DNA from 3 places in the Saccharopolyspora sp. ID03-671 genome. Region 2 is predicted to be linked to each of the others. Evidence: riboswitches for the same ligand, from Rfam matches in the RefSeq annotation. Region 2 holds a riboswitch; each other region holds the start of a gene.
The links. Region 2 has a riboswitch for thiamine pyrophosphate ahead of thiC (phosphomethylpyrimidine synthase ThiC). Riboswitches for the same ligand answer to the same signal wherever they lie in the genome.
Positions count from the first base shown of each region.

Region 1 (5,806 bases), 2.4 Mb from region 2:
CGTGCGCAGGCCGATCGCCGACGCGACCGCCTCGGCCTCGGCCGCGACCGGCCAGTCCGAGGTGCCCGCGGTGGCCACGCACACCCGGAAGCCCCGGTCCGCGGCGGGCCGCCAGACCAGCAGCCGGGCCGTCTCGTCGTAGTCGCCGCCGGGAACCCGCACCTGCTCGGCGACCTCCGGGTCGACCCGGGTGACCAGCACCGGGCCGGTGCCGCGCGCCAGCAGTTCGGTGACGATGCCGGTGATCTCCTCCGGGCGCTTGCCCGGGCCGTAGACGACCTCGGGCAGGCCCTGGCGTGACTCGCGGTCGGTGTCGACGCGGGCGTAGCCGAGATCGGTGAAGCCCGTCATGACGCGGTCCGGGTGGGAAGCAGCGGCAGCAGCACGTTCATCCGGCCGCTGGTGAAGCCCGCCATGTCCAGCGCGCAGAAGTCGAAACCCGCGTCCCGGCCGGCGGCATCGAGCTCGGCGTGCAGCGCGGCAGCGCGGTCGATGTCCTCGGACGGCACCTCCAGGCGCGCCACCGTGCCCTGCCCGTGCGCCCGGACCCGGCACACCGGGAACCCGAGGTCGTGGACGGCGGCCTCGGCGCGCTCGATCCGGGCCAGCACCTCCGGCGTCACCGGATCGCCGTAGGCGACGCGGGAGGCCAGGCACGCCGCCGCTGGTTTGTCCGCAGTGGACAGTCCGAGCGCGGCGCTGGCCTCGCGCACCTCGTCCTTGGTCAACCCCGCGTCGACCATCGGAGCGACCGCGCCCCGGTGCGCCGCCGCCCGCTGGCCCGGCCGGTGATCGCCCAGGTCGTCCACATTGGTGCCCAGCGCGATGCGCGCGCCCATCGTCGCCGCCAGCGGTTCCAGCGCGTCGAAGAGCGCGGACTTGCAGTGGTAGCAGCGGTTTCCGTCGTTGGCCGCGTACTCCGGGCGGTCGGCCTCGTCGGTGCAGACCTCGACGTGGGCGAAACCGCGCTCGCGCGCGAAGCGCTTCGCCTGCCTGCGCTCCTCGGCGGCCAGGCTCGGCGACACGGCGGTGACCGCGAGCATCCGCGAGCCCAGAACCTGGTGCGCCACCACGGCCAGCAGCGCCGAGTCCACGCCACCGGAGAACGCCACGACCAGGGCTTCCTCGGTGCCGACACGAGCCCGCAGGCGGTCCAAACCGGTCACGACCTCACTCCTCACGCACGGCGGTACCCAGGTGGTCTGACCAGACCTTAACTCGTGCGGGCGATGCGTCCCATGCCCGCGAACGAGATCTTTCCGGTGGTCAACGAGCCTGTTGGGGCCCTGTTCGGAGTGCTAGTGCCGGACTCGCCCACGTGTCCCCCGACCGAGTGGCTCTCCCGGGGAAGGTGGCGTTATCGACCTACCTTCCGAGAGGAACGTGCCGACGGGAGGAGACTGCGGTGACCGACAACAGCGCTGCCCAGCAGATCGCGTCCGGATACGACACCGGGGGCGCCGCCGTCGACCTCGGCGCGGTCGTCATCGACAACGAGGCCGATGCCCAGGCCGCCGTGCGGATCCCGCTGGCGACCCTCAACCGGCACGGCCTGGTCGCCGGGGCCACCGGCACGGGCAAGACCAAGACGCTGCAGCTGCTGGCCGAGCAGCTCTCCGAAGCCGGGGTCCCGGTGGTGCTCGCCGACATCAAGGGCGACCTGTCGGGCCTGGCCCGGCCGGGGGAGGGCGGGGAGAAGCTCGCCGCCCGCGCCCAGGACGTCGGAGACGACTGGCAGGCCTCGTCCTACCCGGCGCAGTTCCTGTCGCTGGGCACCGGCGGGCGCGGCGTGCCGATCCGGGCGTCGATCACCAGCTTCGGTCCGCTGCTGCTGTCGAAGGTGCTCGGGCTCAACGCCACCCAGGAATCCACCCTCGGTCTGATCTTCCACTGGGCCGACCAGCGCGGCCTGGCGCTGCTGGACACCAAGGACCTGCGCTCGGTCATCCAGTACCTCACCAGCGACGAGGGCAAGGAGGACCTCAAGGGCATCGGCGGTGTCTCGGCGGCCAGCGCCGGGGTGATCCTGCGCGCGCTGGCGAACCTGGAGGCCCAGGGCGGCGACGAGTTCTTCGGCGAACCGGAGCTCGACGTCTCCGACCTGCTGCGGCAGGTCGAGGGCAAGGGCGTGGTCAACCTGCTCGAACTCGACGACGTGCAGGCCAACCCGGTGCTGTTCTCCACCTTCCTGATGTGGCTGCTGGCCGAGCTGTTCGAGGAACTGCCCGAGGCCGGCGACCTGGACCGGCCCAAGCTCGTGTTCTTCTTCGACGAGGCGCACCTGCTGTTCAACGACGCCTCCAAGGCGTTCCTGGACCGCATCGAGCAGACCGTGAAGCTCATCCGCTCCAAGGGCGTCGGCGTCTTCTTCTGACACCCAGCTGCCCACCGACCTGCCCAACCCGGTGCTGTCCCAGCTCGGTGCGCGCATCCAGCACGCCATCCGCGCCTTCACCCCCGAGGACCAGAAGGCGCTCGCCCGCACCGTCAAGACCTACCCGACCACCGAGCACTACCGGCTCGACCAGGCGCTCACCACCCTCGGCATCGGCGAGGCCATCGTGACCGTGCTGTCCGAGACCGGTGCGCCGACGCCGGTGGCCTGGACGCGGCTGCGGCCCCCGCGCTCGTTGATGGGCAGCATCGGCGAGGACGCCGTGCGGGAGGCGGCGCAGTCCTCGGACCTGCACGCCAAGTACGCCGAGACGATCGATCGCGAGTCGGCCTACGAGAAGCTCGCCGAGAAGGTCGCCGAACCCTCCGCCGGGCGGACCGGAGCGCCGGCCTCCGCACCCGACGGGGAGGTGCCGGAACAGCGGGAGCGCGAGGAGGCCGGGATGTTCCAGAAGGCGATGGAGAACCCCGCCGTGCGCTCGTTCTTCCGCTCCGCCGCCAGCGCCGTGGGCCGCGAGGTCACCCGGGGGTTGTTCGGGAACCGGAGGCACTGACGGACAACGCGTCACCCGATCAGGTAGGGTCTGCTCGACTTATCCACGCGGGAGCTCGGGCGCACCGGGCTGAGAGGGTGGCAGATCGCGCGCCACCGACCGCAGAACCTGTCCGGATAATGCCGGCGTAGGGAGCTGTCGATGACGCATGACGTCGCGCTGTCCGAAGTTCCGAACACCCTGGACGAACCGGCGCCGAAAACCCTGGGAGTGCTCGACCAGGGCGCGTTCTGGGGCAACCTCGGCGTGAGCCTGCTGGGCTTCAGCGGCGCGCTGGCGGTGCTCGCACCGGCCGGAGTGCCGCAGCTGTCGTTCGCCGCGGCGGTCACCGCGACCGTCGTCGGCACCGTGCTCGGCAGCATCATGGTCGGCATCGCAGCCATCCCGGGCGCGCGCACCGGCGCTCCCGCGATGATGCTGCTGCGGGGCCTGTTCGGCACCCGCCTGTCCTACGTGCCGACCGCGCTCAACATCCTGCAGCTGGTCGGCTGGGGCACCTTCGAACTGCTGGTGATCGCCCAGGGGGCCGAGGCGCTGTTCGGCGGCGGCCCGCAGTGGCTGTACGTGCTCATCGCCGGGGTGATCACCACCGCGTTGACGCTGCGCCCGCTCGGCGCGCTGCGACTGCTGCGCCGCTACGTCAGCGTCGCCGTGCTCATCGCGATGGTCTACTTCTTCGTGCAGCTGCTGATGAAACCGCTGCCGCCGATGCACGAGGGCTCGTGGGAGGGCTTCTGGCCGGGCGCGGACGCGGCGCTGGCCGTGGCGGTGTCCTGGTTGCCGGTCGCCTCGGACTACTCGCGGCACTCCCGCTCCGCGGGTGGCGCGTTCACCGCCGCGACCGTCGGTTACTCGATCACCCAGATCGCCTGCTACCTGCTGGGCCTGCTCGGCCTGGCGCTGGTCGGCTTCGACGGCGACAAGGCGTTCGACCCGCTGCTGGCCGCGCCGCTGGGCGTGCTGTTCTTCGCGGTTCTGGTGCTGCGCGAGGTCGACCAGTCCTTCGCCGACACCTACTCCACCGCGGTGTCCATCCAGAACCTGCGCCCCAGCACCGATCGCCGCGTGCTGAGCCTGATCGTCGGCGCGATCAGCACGCTGGCGGCGCTAACGATGGACATCGAGCAGTTCTCCAACTTCCTGCTGCTGATCGGTTCGGTGTTCGTGCCGATGTTCGGCGTGCTGGCCGTGGACTACTTCCACAACGCCCGCAACCGCGAGTGGGACGTCTCCGCCGAAGCGCCCTCGCGCTGGGGCATGCTCGTGGCCTGGCTGCTGGGCTTCGCGACGTTCCAGCTGATCAACCCGGGTGAGCTCGGCTGGTGGACCCAGCTGTGGACCAGCGCCCGCGAGGCCGTCGGGTTCACCGTGCCGACCTGGATGAGCGCCGCGCTGACCTCGTTCGTGATCTCCGCGGTGGCGGCGGGAGTCATCGGCCTGTTCGCCCGCCGCCACCGCGACTGATCGTCCGGGGACGGCTCCGGCCAGAAGGGGCCGTGGGGCCGGAGCCGTCGTTCCGGACCGCCGGGATCAGTGGTCCCGGCGTGCCACCAGGTGGGCGAGCGCCGTCAGACCCGCCGCCGCCTCCTCGTCCGGCTCGGCCTTGCGGAGATCCGACAGCGCCGCGGCCAGCAGCTCGTCGGCCTGCGCCTGGCTCCACGCCTTGCCGCCCGCCAACGTCACCAGCTCCGCGGCCTGGGCCAGCTCACCGCTGATCAGCGGCTGCTCCCGGTAGTACAGCGAGGCCAACCGCTGACCCGCGTTGGTGCCCGAGGTCAGGGCCGAGACCACCGGCAGCGTCTTCTTGCGCGTCCGCAGGTCGGAGAACACCGGTTTGCCGGTCATCGCCGGATCGCCCCAGATGCCCAGCAGGTCGTCGATGTGCTGGAACGCCAGGCCCAGCCGCTCGCCGAAGCTGCGCATCCGGGTGATCTGCTCCGGCGACCCGCCGCCGTAGAGCGCGCCGAGCGCGCACGCGCAGCCCAGCAGCGCACCGGTCTTGTCGCGCGCCATCCGCTGGCACTCGGCCACGCCCACGTCCGCGCGGGTCTCGAACTCCAGGTCCGCGTTCTGCCCGTCGATGAGCCCCAGCACCGCGCTGCTGAGCATCCGCACCGCGCCGGAGGACTCCGGGTGCCGGGAGGAGGCGAGCACGTCGGCCGCCAGCGACAGCAACGCGTCCCCGGCCAGGATCGCGGTGGCGTTGCCGAACACCGTCCAGGCCGTGGGCCGGTGCCGCCGCGTGACGTCACCGTCCATCACGTCGTCGTGCAGCAGCGAGAAGTTGTGCGCCAGCTCCACCGCCACCGCGGCCGGCACCGCGTCGGCCGGATCGCCGCCCACCGCCGAGGCGCTGAGCAGCACCATCGCCGGGCGCATCGCCTTGCCCCGGTCCGCGCGCACCGGGTCGCCGCGCTCGTCGAGCCAGCCCATGTGGTAACCGGCGACCTGCCGCATCCGGTCCGGGAGCCGGTCCACCGCCGCCCGCAGCGCCGGTTCGACCATCGTCCGGCTGCTGGTCAGCGCCTCGAATGCCTGACCGGCGCGGTTCGCGTCCTGCTGCATCGCGGTCATCTCCGCACTCCCTTCGCTCAGCGGGTGATTTCGACGTTCTCCAGGACGCCGAGCGCGTCCGGGACCAGCACTGCGGCCGAGAAGTAGGCGCTGACGAGGTAGGACAGCACCGCCTGATCGTTGATCCCGGAGAACCTCACGGAGATCCCCAGCTCCTGCTCCTCGGCGATCCCGGTCTGGCGCAGACCGACCACGCCGTGGTCGTCCTCGCCGGTGCGCATGCACAGGATGGAGGTGGTGCCCTTGCCGCTGATCGGGATCTTGTCGCTGGGCAGGATCGGCAC
Region 1 covers NZ_CP134054.1:1,006,070-1,011,875, reverse strand. Annotated here, with positions in the region: gene larB (nickel pincer cofactor biosynthesis protein LarB) at 1-351, opposite strand, end outside; gene larE (ATP-dependent sacrificial sulfur transferase LarE) at 348-1,166, opposite strand; partial or broken gene REH65_RS04725 (helicase HerA-like domain-containing protein) at 1,406-2,948, shown strand; TPP riboswitch at 2,986-3,099, shown strand; gene REH65_RS04720 (purine-cytosine permease family protein) at 3,090-4,412, shown strand; gene REH65_RS04715 (family 2 encapsulin nanocompartment cargo protein polyprenyl transferase) at 4,479-5,522, opposite strand; gene REH65_RS04710 (family 2B encapsulin nanocompartment shell protein) at 5,540-5,806, opposite strand, start outside.
Region 1: it holds a riboswitch for thiamine pyrophosphate, as region 2 does, so the genes downstream of both, REH65_RS04720 (purine-cytosine permease family protein) here and thiC (phosphomethylpyrimidine synthase ThiC) in region 2, are expected to answer to the same signal.

Region 2 (5,806 bases):
ACTGCTGCTCCGGCACCGTCGTACTCGACGTGGGACGAGTTGGTGCAGACCTGGCAGCACCTGGACCTGCCGAACAAGGCTTGGCGCGCGGAGATCATCGAGGAGTCGATCGTCATGTCCCCGCCGCCGGCGCCCGCGCACAACATGATCGCTGACGTCGTCCATCGCGAACTGGTTGGTGCTCTTCCCAGAGAACTGGGCATCTTTCAAACGCTCGGCATCGCGGTTCCGCTGCGCAGAAGCCTCTTCATCCCGGATGTGGTCGTGGTCCCGCGCGCCGAGATACCCGGGCGTGAGGATCCACAGCCGGTTCCCGCGGAACGTGCCCTGCTGGTCGTGGAGATCACGTCGAAGAGCAATGCGGATGTGGATCGCAAGCAGAAGCTCTGGACCTACGCGCACGCAGAGGTTCCGCTGTACGTCCTGATCGACGAGTTCGCGGAGGAAGGCCCGACAGTCTTCCTGCACTCCGATCCGCAGGACGGCAGCTATGGCAAGCGTGAGCAGGTCTCCTTCGGCAAGCCGATCGAGCTTCCCGAGCCTTTCGGCCTGGCCATCCCCACGGACGAGTTCTGAGGTTGCTGGGGCGGCTTGCGAAGCCGCCCCAGCAACCGGTCAGTCGTTGGCCGCGATCGGCAAGTAGACCTCGCCTCCGGTTCGGGTGAACTCCTCGGACTTCTCGGCCATGCCCGCTTCGATGGCTTCGACGCTGGTGAGGCCGTGCTCCTCGGCGTAGGCGCGGACGTCCTGGGTGATCTTCATGGAGCAGAACTTCGGGCCGCACATCGAGCAGAAGTGGGCCGTCTTCGCCGGTTCGGCGGGCAGCGTCTCGTCGTGGAAGGCGCGGGCCGTGTCCGGGTCCAGCGACAGGTTGAACTGGTCGGTCCAGCGGAACTCGAAGCGGGCCTGCGACAGCGCGTCGTCGCGCTCCTGGGCTCGCGGATGCCCCTTGGCCAGGTCGGCGGCGTGGGCGGCGATCTTGTAGGTGATCACGCCGGTCTTCACGTCGTCGCGGTTCGGCAGGCCCAGGTGCTCCTTCGGCGTGACGTAGCAGAGCATCGCGGTACCGGCCTGGGCGATCATCGCCGCGCCGATCCCGGAGGTGATGTGGTCGTAGGCGGGCGCGATGTCGGTGGTCAGCGGGCCGAGCGTGTAGAACGGCGCCTCACCGCACAGCTCCTCCTCCAGCCGCACGTTCTCCGCGATCTTGTGCATCGGCACGTGACCCGGGCCCTCGATCATCACCTGCACGTCGTGCTCGCGGGCGATGTGGGTGAGCTCGCCGAGGGTCTCCAGCTCGGCGAACTGGGCGCGGTCGTTGGCGTCGGCGATCGAACCCGGCCGCAGGCCGTCACCCAGCGAGAACGTCACGTCGTAGGCGCGCAGGATCTCGCACAGCTCGCTGTAGTGCGTGTAGAGGAAGCTCTCCTGGTGGTGCGCCAGGCACCAGGCGGCCATGATCGACCCGCCGCGGGAGACGATGCCGGTGACGCGCTGGGCGGTCAGCGGCACGTAGCGCAGCAGCACCCCGGCGTGCACGGTCATGTAGTCCACGCCCTGCTCGCACTGCTCGATCACGGTGTCCCGGTAGATCTCCCAGGTCAGCGAGGCCGGGTCGCCGTTGACCTTCTCCAGCGCCTGGTAGATCGGCACGGTCCCGATCGGCACCGGCGAGTTGCGCAGGATGCGCTCGCGGGTCTCGTGGATGCGCTTGCCGGTGGACAGGTCCATCACGGTGTCGGCGCCCCAGCGGGTCGCCCACACCATCTTCTCCACCTCCTCCTCGACCGAGGAGGTGACGGCGGAGTTGCCGATGTTGGCGTTGACCTTGACCAGGAAGTTCTTGCCGATGATCATCGGCTCGCTCTCCGGGTGGCACCGGTTCGCCGGGATCACCGCGCGGCCCGAGGCGACCTCGTCGCGGACGAACTCCGCCGAGACGCCCTCGCGGTGCGCGATGTACTCCATCTCGCGGGTGATCGCGCCCGCCTTCGCCCAGCCCAGCTGGGTGTTGTGCTCCCGTCCGTCCCGCCATCCCGCGCGCGTCGGAGCCAGACCACTGTGGACGTCCACGGTGGCGGTGTCATCGGTGTACGGCCCCGACGTGTCGTAGACGTCGAGGTGCTCACCGTTGGTCAGCTCGATGCGGCGGAACGGCACGCGCAGCCCGGATTCGGTGCTGCTGAAGACCTTTCGGGATCCCTCGATGGGTCCCGTGGTGATTCCGGATGCGTTCGGATACACGTCGGCCACTGCCGTTCACTCCCTACGCCGGCATTACCCGGTCAGGTTCTGCGGTCGGCGGCCCCGGAGTTGCTCCAGCCACCCTCTCAGCCCGCTTTCGGTGCGAGCTCCCGCGGATTGATTTGTGCAGTGCCCGAGGCTACGGCCAGGAGCCCCCGGAGACAACAGTCGGATCCGGAGGCTCAGCCATCCGGATCAGTCGTCGGCGAACGGGTCGCCCATCTCGGCCGGGTCCCAGCTGAGCCCGGGAACGCCCCACTCGTTGCGCTTGATCATCTTCTTGGCGGCGCGGGCGTGCCTGCCGGTGAGCCGGTCCAGGTAGACGTAGCCGTCGAGGTGATCGGTCTCGTGCTGCAGGCAGCGCGCGAAGAAACCGGTGCCCTCGACCTCGACCGGCTCACCGTCCACATCGGACCCGGTGACCTTCGCCCAGCTCGCCCGGCCCGTCGGGTAGGACTCGCCGGGAACCGACAGGCAGCCCTCCCAGTCCTCGTCCGGGTCCGGCATCGTCTCCGGGATCTCCGAGGTCGTCAGCTCGGGGTTCACCACCAGGCCGCGGTGCTGCACGCCCTCGTCGTCGGGGCAGTCGTAGACGAACAACCGCAGGTCGACGCCGATCTGGTTGGCAGCCAGCCCGACCCCGTTCGCCGCCGCCATCGTCTCGAACATGTCCTCGACGAGCGTGCGCAACTCCTCGTCGAAGTTCTCCACGCGGCGGGTCGGGTGGTGCAGCACGGGGTCGCCGTAGACGCGGATGGGGTGAACAGCCATGCGCGGACCCTATCGGTTGCGCAGGTGAGGCACCCGGGCCGCTCTTGCGCGTGAAACCGGTGTGTGATCGGCTCCCCGTCCGGATCACGGCATGGTTCAATTGGTGCGGGAATGACAGCCGTGTGATTCTCCGCGACCGATCGCGAGGCGAGGAGCCGGATGGACGCCGCCCAGATGCTGACCGCGAAGGAGATCGCCCGTCAGTGCGAGCAGCTCGCGCGGACGCACGGGCAGCAGGCTCCGGCGCGTCGGCGGCTGCAGGTGGCGGAACCGATCACCCAGCCCATCGAGCGGATCGTCGAGCCGGAACCCGTTCCCGCGGAACGGGAACCAGCCGATCGGGAGCTGACCGATCGCGAGCTGACCGACCGGGAGCGCGGGATCCTCGCCTTCGAAGCGCAGTGGTGGAAGCGCTCGGGCAAGAAGGACGTCGCGATCCGCGAGCTGTTCGACATGTCCGCGTCGCGCTACTACCAACTTCTCAACACGCTGCTGGATTCTCCCGCGGCGTTCCGCGCGGACCCTATGCTGATCAAGAGACTGCGCAAGGCACGGGCGGCGCGGCAGCGCGCCAGGGCCGCTCAACGACTGGGAATCGAGTTGCACTGATGAGTGTTGGGGAACCGTCCGGCGGGCCCGGCGGGGCCAAGCTGATCGGCCTGGGTCTGATCGGAGTCGGCGTGCTCGCCGCCGTGTTCGGGACCGTGACCCTGATGTCGGGCGAGTCCTCGGACACCGCCCAACCCCTCCCGCCGGAACCCTCCTCGCAGGTGCAGCCGCCGCTGAAACCCGCGCCGTCCACCGTCACCCCGCCCGTCCAGCCGCCGCCGGTCGCGCCCCCGCCGGTGACCGAGCCGCCGCAGGCCACGCAGCCGGGCTCGGGCCAGGCACCGGGCTCCGGCCAGTCGACGGGTTCGGGTCAGTCGACGGGATCCGGGCAGGCGCAGGACGTCCCGGTCGGGTCCGGCAAGGGCAGCGAGCAGATCATCGTCCGGGTCTACAACAACTCGACGATCTCCGGTCTCGCGCACCGCGCCGCCGAGGACCTCCGCAAGGCCGGCTACGACGTGCCCGAGGTCGGCAACTACGCGGCGGGGAAGATCCCGACCACCACGGTCTACTTCCGGCCCGGCACCGACGAGGAGCGGCAGGCCGAGGAGCTCGCCGCCCGCATCGGCGCCCGCGCCGACGCCCGCTTCGACGGGATACAGGACGCCACCCCCGGTCTGATCGCCATCATCACCAACGACTACAAGGGCCCTTCCACCGGGAAATGACCCGCGGTCTCCTCGCTTGGCGGTGCGGCACCTTCGGTGCTTGACCGGCCGGTCATCCTCGCTGGTCGTCGGCGTAGGAGGCGAGGGCTTCGAGCTGGGCCGGGTCCAGGGACGGGCGGACCGCCCCGCGCGCCGTGCGCAGGTGGCTCGCCGTGACCTCGGCCGCCGTGAGGGATTCGCGCATCGCCGTGAGCGCCGCTTCGCGGATCAGGGCCGTGCAGTCGGCCGCCGAGTAGCCGTCGAGCGCGGCGGCCAGGTCCGCGAGGTCGACGTCGTCGGCGAGCGGCGTGTTCTTCGCCGCCGCCGCGAGGATCGCTTCGCGGGCGTCGGCGTCCGGCGGCGGGACGTAGACGAGGCGCTCCAGCCGACCCGGGCGCAGCAGGGCGGGGTCGATCAGCTCCGGCCGGTTGGTGGCCGCCAGCACCACCACGTCGCGCATCGGCTCGACGCCGTCGAGCTCGGTGAGCAGGGCCGCGACCACGCGGTCGGCGACGCCGGAGTCCGACGACTGGCCGCGTCGCGGGGCCAGCGCGTCCACCTCGTCGAGGAACACCAGCGCGGGCGCGGCGCCCCGGGCGCGCAGGAACAGCTCCCGCACGGCGCGCTCGGACTCGCCGACCCACTTGTCCATCAGCTCCGCGCCCTTGACCGCGAGCACGTTGAGCCTGCCGCTGCCCGCGAGCGCCCGCACCAGGTGGGTCTTGCCGCAGCCCGGCGGGCCGTAGAGCAGCACGCCGCGCGGCGGCTCGACTCCCAGCCGGGTGAACGAGTCCGGGTACTGCAGCGGCCACAGCACCGTCTCGGTGAGGGCCTGCTTGACCTCGGTCATGTCGCCGACGTCGTCGAGGGTGAGCCCACCGGTCTGCAGGTTGTCCGAAGTGGACATCGAGATCGGCCGGACCGAGGACAGCGCGTCGAGCAGGTCCTGGTGGCTCAGGCGCGGGTCGGCGGGGTCGTCGGAATACCGCAGCGCGGCGCCCAGCGCGGCCTCCCGGCACAGCGCCAGCAGGTCGGCGACGACGAAACCCGGTGTGCGACCGGCGATGTCGTCGAGCCGCACGTCCTCGTCGAGCGGGGTGCCGCGCAGCAGCACGCCCAGCAGGTCGGCGCGGGTGGTGTCGTCGGGCAGCCCGACGGTCAGCTCGCGATCGACCAGGCCGGGCTCGCGCAGCCGCGGATCGACCGACTGCGGGTTCGCGCTGGTGACGACCACTGCGAGCCGGTCGCGGCCGAGTGCGTCGCGCAGCGCGTCGAGCGCGACGGTGGCCAGCGGCGGCGGGTCGGACTCGGGCAGCAGCGCCTCGACGTCGGTGATCAGCAGGACCCGGTCACCGGAGGCGGCCGTGGCGCGGTCGACGGCCTGCTGCAGCCGCGCGGCGGCGGTGCGGGCCTCCAGCGCGGCGATGCTGGGCGCGGCGACCTCGACGAGCTCGGCGCCCGTCTCGGCGCACACCGCGCGCACCAGCGTGGCCTTGCCGACGCCGGGCGGGCCGCTGATCAGCGCTCCGAGGCGG
Region 2 covers NZ_CP134054.1:3,392,900-3,398,705, reverse strand. Annotated here, with positions in the region: gene REH65_RS15550 (Uma2 family endonuclease) at 1-576, shown strand, start outside; gene thiC (phosphomethylpyrimidine synthase ThiC) at 616-2,253, opposite strand; TPP riboswitch at 2,246-2,368, opposite strand; gene REH65_RS15540 (peptide deformylase) at 2,440-3,015, opposite strand; gene REH65_RS15535 (DUF3263 domain-containing protein) at 3,361-3,624, shown strand; gene REH65_RS15530 (LytR C-terminal domain-containing protein) at 3,624-4,292, shown strand; gene REH65_RS15525 (AAA family ATPase) at 4,345-5,806, opposite strand, start outside.

Region 3 (5,806 bases), 770 kb from region 2:
GAGCCGTCGGCGGCGATGCTGGTCAACGCCTCCACCACCGGCGACGACATGTTCTTCGGCGTCGAGCCCGGCCTGTTCCGCACCGAGGACGACGACGTCCGCGAGGTCATGGTCTGCATGCAGTCGGACCTGCTGGACGAGACGGTCCCGGCGCTGGCCGGTTTCCTGCTCGACACGCTGCGCGAGTGGAAGGTCGACCCCGAGCAGGTGGCGTTCGTGGAGGGCATCCCGCGCGCCGACCGGGAGGTCTTCGCGCTCGTCGAGCACGACCTGCCCGGAGCCCGGTTCCACGCCTTCGACGAGATCATGCGCGAGGGCCTGCCCGCCAAGCCCGGGCAGCGGTGGCTGTCGACCCGGTTCCACCTGCACCTGCTGGCCGCCGCGGCCGGGGCGAGCGGCGTCGCGGTGTCGATCAACTCCGGCTACTACACCAACAAGCACCGGTCGCTGATCGAGCGCGGTTCGGGCTGGCAGCTGAGCGAGGGCCTGGAGATCCCGGCGAGTCCGAGCGGGGGCGGGTTCAGCACCGCCGCGCTGCGCGAGCTGCAGCAGCGCAAGTCGGCGCTGGCCAGGACCATCTACGGCTGAGCGACCCGGTCCGGCTCGGCGTGAGCCGCGTGGACGGGCGCGTCCTCCGGCGTGCGGGCCTCCGGGATCTCGCACGCCGGACCTTCCTCGGGATCCGGCCAGATCCGGGGCGCCTCGGTGATCTCGGGCCCGAGCTCGGCCTTCTCGGGCTCGTCGGATTCGGTCTGGTTCCGGCGGTCGGCGATGTAGAACGGCGCGGCGGCCAGGATCGGGACCGACATGCCGATGAACACGATCAGAAGAGAACTCACTGCCCCGGGACTCCATCCACGCCTGAAGAACGACCGCCCCCTGAATGCCCAGCTCGAGCAGGGGTTTCGCCCTGGATGTCGCTGTGCTGGGCGCTTCGTTAACACCACAAGATCGTGACCTGCATCACAACATGAATCACGCTTTGGTGTTATCCGAAGAGGGTGACGGCCCACCGCTCGCGATGAGCCGCCGTCAGCGTAACTGAGATGCGAATTCCTTGTCAGGCAAGGAATTTCGCGGTCGGCCAGGTCTCCTTGATCCACGCGCTGTTCCAGAACAGCCACTCGTACTCGGTCGCGCGGGCGAACGCGGCGAACATCTGCTCCCGCGTCGCCTCGTCGGCGCGCGCCGCGACCTTGTCGGTGAGCTCGCGCGCGGACAGCACCGCCTCGGCGAACTCGTCGTCGGCGTAGGTGGTGATCCACGCCTTGTACGGGTGACCGTCGATGGCGCCGGTCGCGTCGAGGATCGTGCTGCCGACGTGCTGGTAGACCCAGAAGCACGGCAGGATCGCCGCCAGCAGCACCGGGTAGGACTCGGTCAGCGCGCAGGCCCGCAGGTAGGACGTGTAGCCCAGGCACGTCGGCGAGGTGTCGATCCCGGCGATCTCCTCGTCGGTCAGCCCGAACTCGGCGACGTAGCCGGCGTGCAGCCGGCGCTCCTCGATCAGCGCGCCCTGCGCGGCACCGGCCAGGAACGCCGCGTCCGCGGCGTCGTCGGCACGGGCCGCCGCGGCCGACAGCGCCTGCGCGAAGCCGACCAGGTAGCGGGCGTCCTGGACGATGTAGAAGGCGAAGACGTCCCGCTGCAGGCTGCCGTCGGCGAGCGCGACGTTGAACGGGTGCTCCTCGATCGCCTTCTGGAGTCCGGCGGTCCGGTCCCACGCCTCAGCGCAGAAACCCCCGGCAGGCGGTGCGGGCAAGGTGCTCATGAAAACCCTCGCAGAGATCGGTGGGTCCGGGAGTCGGACAGTTCTAGCCAGAACTGTCCATGATCGAAGTCCGAAATGTCCGGTCAATTATGGCTAAAACTGTCACCACCAGCGGTGGAAGTGGTGCACCGGACCGTGACCGCGGCCCACGTCGAGGCGCTCCGAGGCGCGCAGCGCGTCGGTGAGGTACTGCTTGGCCTCGCGAACGGCCTCCAGCCAATCCGCGCGCTGCGGGCGCAGCGCCGCGATCGCCGCCGAGAGCGTGCAGCCGGTGCCGTGATCGTTGGTGGTGGCCACCCGCTCGCTGCTGAGGAACTCGGCCAGCCCGTCGCCGTGGAGCAGGTCGACGCTGGTCTCCCCGTCCAGGTGACCGCCCTTGAGCAGCACCTGCTTGGCGCCCAGGCCCGCCAGCCGCTCGGCCTGCGCCGGCATCTCGTCGGGGCTGCCGATCTCGGACTCGCCGAGCAGGTCGGCCGCTTCCGGCAGGTTCGGCGTGATCAGGTCCACCCGCGGCAGCAGCACGTCGCGCAGCGCGCCGACGGCCTCCGGCGCCAGCAGCCGGTCGCCGCTCTTGGCGACCATGACCGGGTCGAGCACCACGAACCGCGGCGCGTAGCGCTCCAGCACGGCCGCGACGGCGCGGATGACCTCGGCGTTGGCCAGCATGCCGATCTTGACCGCGTCCACCCGGACGTCGTCGAGCAGCGTCACCAGCTGGTCGGTGATGAAGTCCGGCGGCACCTCCTGCACCCGGCTCACCCCGGTCGTGGTCTGCGCGACCAGCGCGGTGATCACCGACATGCCGTAGGCGCCGTTGGCGGAGAAGGCCTTGAGGTCGGCCTGGATACCGGCACCGCCGCTCGGATCGGTCCCGGCGATGGTCAGCACGTTGGGGGCCATGACGTCCCTCCGCTAGTACGAGCTAGGTCAGGTTCAACGGGTCTGTTCTCAGCCCCTGGCCGGGGCACCCCGCGTCACTGGCACCAACCTAACAACCGAGGGCAAGCCCCGGCCCCGCGCGGTTCAGTCGATCAACCCGAGCACCTGGCCGACGCTGAGCACCTCGCCCGCCCGCACCTGGTGCCACGCCGTGCCGGTGGCCAGCGCCCGCACCCTGATCCCGGGGCCGTCGGAGTCGGCCGGACGCAGCTCGGCCAGCGGCTGACCCGCCCGCACCCGGCTGCCGTCCGGCACCAGCCACCGCACGACCACCCACCGGTCCGGGCCGGGCCGCGCGCCCGGCAGGTGCAACTCGGTCATCTCGCGGCCCCCCGCCTCGCCGAGCGGTCAGGATGCGGCGAATGCCGCAGCGGATGAGCCCACCCGCAGGAAAAGCCACCCCGATGGAGCAGTGCGATCGCGATCGATTTCACACCGTGAAAGCCCCCACCGGAAGGCAAGGTCACCCTTCGTCGAAGACTAAAGTGGAGGGCGATGGAAACCACGACCGATGCCCCAGGCTTCGCCCGCTCGCGCCGGCAGCGTCCTGCTCAGGACCCGGCGCAGATCTGGGCGCCGCTAGCGGACCTGACCGAGGCCGCCGTCGCGGCCGCCGGATCGGGGACGGTGGCGATCACCCGCGGATTCGACCGCAACAGCCGTCAGCGCGCCAAAGCGCTGCGCGAACTGCTGTCCCGGCGCGACGTGCCGGCGATCGAGGTCACGCCCGCCCCGGGCAGTGACCGGCTGCTGACCGACGTGGCGGTCAGCGCGGTGGTCAACCTGATCGGCGCCGGCTCGTGGCAGCCCTACCGGCTGGCCGCGCAGCTGCGCGCCCCGGTGCTGACCCCCAAGCCCGGCACCGAGCCGGGCGAGGAGGCCACCAGGGATGTCATCGCGCTGGCCGGCGAGGAGTCCGGCAAGCGGGACGTCGCGCTCTCGCACGTCGCGGTCCGCGGCGACAACCCGGCCGAGGGTCGGCTGACCGTGTCCTTCGACGGCTCCGAGCAGGTCATCGAGGGCGGCTGGCTGACCGCGACGGTCTCCGGCGACGCGCTGAGCGTGCAGTTCGGCGGCCAGGACCTGGCCGAGCAGGCGGTCACCACCGGCACGATCCGCGTCCAGGCCTCCGACGCACCGCACCGCCTGGTGCGCGACGAGCTGCCGATCGCCGACTTCGAAGGCGCGGTCGTGCTCTCCGCCGAGGAAGCCGGGCTGAAGGTTCGCCCGGTCTGACCAAATCTGACACCGGACGGGTGTATCCGGCTAACAGCACCGGCTCAGGGGCGATTCCCGTTGTGGGATCGCCCCTGAGTCGTGTCCGGGGTCGCGACCGGGGAACCGCAGGTCCGGACATGGCTCACAGCGTTTTCAGGTGATTTCGCCGCAGTGCCGTCATGCACGTCGGGCCGGCGCGTCCCTACACCGGAAGCGCGCAGCGCGCCGCTTCACCGCATCTGGCGGATCGGCACAGGGAGGCTGGGACTGTGGGGCCCAACCAGGAGTGGCACATCAGCTGCCGCGACGTCGCCGGACGGCGACAGGACATGTCGGTGTTCGTCAACCACGGCCGGGTCGTGATCGTGTCACCGCCCGGGGAGACGGCGGTGCTCTCACCGCTGGAGGTCGGCCGTCTGCGCGCGGCCCTGCGCGACGCGGTCGTCACCGCGGCGGGGACCGAGTAGGCCCCGACCCGGATCACTGGGGGTCGGCGCGGCGGGAGAGGCTCCCCCCTCACCCGCCGCGCCGCCTACGTCGCGACCGCGGAATCGGGATACTCGACACGGAGGGCTTGGCCGGGAGGATTACTCACGGCACAATCTACTCCCGAGTAGGTTTCGCGGACGAGGGGTGACCGAGTGAGCTTTCTGCGGCGACTGCCGAGCTTTCTGACCAACCACGCCGCACCGGCCCTGCACACCTTGTTCGTGCTGGTCAAGCAGGGTGTGGTGCGACCGATGCGGCCCGACAGGCTGGTCCGCATCGCCCTGGCCTACCGCCGTTGGGGCATCACCCTGCCGCTCGGCTTCGCCGTCGGCGCCGCGCGCCACCCGGACCGACCGGCCGTGATCGACGAGCGCGGAGCGCTCAGCTACGCCGAGCTCGCCACCCGCACCACCCGGCTGGCCGCCGCGCTGCGCGACCGGGTGCCCGCCAGGACCCGCGTCGGCGTGCTCACCCGCAACCACCACGGGCCCGTCGAGGTCATCGTGGCCGCCGCCAAGCTCGGCGTCGACGTCGTGCTGCTCAACGTCGGGCTCAGCACCCGCCAGCTCGCCGACGTGCTCGCCGAGCAGAACGTCAGCCTGCTCGTCCTCGACGAGGAGTTCGCCGGACACCTCCAGGACCTGCCCAGCGACCTCGACGTCGTCCTCGGGTGGGCCGACGGGCCCACCGAGCACCACACGCTCGACCACCTCATCGCCACGGAGCCCGCCACCAAGCTCCCGCGGCCGCCGCGGCACTCGCGGCTGATCGTGCTCACCTCCGGCACCACCGGGACGCCCAAGGGCGCTCGCCGGCCCGACCCGCCGAGCCTCAACCCCGCGGGCGCGGTGTTCTCCCGCATCCCGCTGCGCGCCGGCGAGCGCGTCCTGCTCAGCGCTCCCCTGTTCCACACCTGGGCGATCGCCGGGTTCCAGCTCTCCGCCGTGCTCGGCGCGACGCTGGTGCTGCGCCGCAAGTTCGACGCCGTCGACACGCTGCGGACCGTGCAGCGGCACCGGGTCAGCGCCATGTTCGGCGTCCCGGTGATGCTGCAGCGGATCCTCGACCTGCCCGCCGAGGAGCGCGAGCGGTTCGACACCTCGTCGCTGCGCATCGTCGCCGCCAGCGGTTCCGCGCTGCCCGGTGACCTGGCCACCCGATTCCAGCGCGCCTTCGGCCCGGTGCTCTACAACCTCTACGGTTCCACCGAGGTCTCGTGGGTCAGCATCGCCACGCCCGCCGACCTGCGCGCCGCCCCGAGCTCGGCCGGGCGGCCGCCGCGCGGCACGCAGGTGCGCATCCTCGACGACAACGGCGAACCGGTCCGCCGAGGCGAGACCGGGCGGATCTTCGCAGGCAACGACATGCTGTTCGACGGCTACACCAACG
Region 3 covers NZ_CP134054.1:2,619,374-2,625,179, forward strand. Annotated here, with positions in the region: gene REH65_RS11700 (hypothetical protein) at 16-588, shown strand; gene REH65_RS11705 (hypothetical protein) at 579-839, opposite strand; gene tenA (thiaminase II) at 1,061-1,771, opposite strand; gene thiD (bifunctional hydroxymethylpyrimidine kinase/phosphomethylpyrimidine kinase) at 1,874-2,671, opposite strand; TPP riboswitch at 2,659-2,753, opposite strand; gene REH65_RS11720 (hypothetical protein) at 2,795-3,031, opposite strand; gene REH65_RS11725 (hypothetical protein) at 3,206-3,946, shown strand; gene REH65_RS11730 (hypothetical protein) at 4,198-4,395, shown strand; gene REH65_RS11735 (AMP-binding protein) at 4,570-5,806, shown strand, end outside.
Region 3: it holds a riboswitch for thiamine pyrophosphate, as region 2 does, so the genes downstream of both, thiD (bifunctional hydroxymethylpyrimidine kinase/phosphomethylpyrimidine kinase) here and thiC (phosphomethylpyrimidine synthase ThiC) in region 2, are expected to answer to the same signal.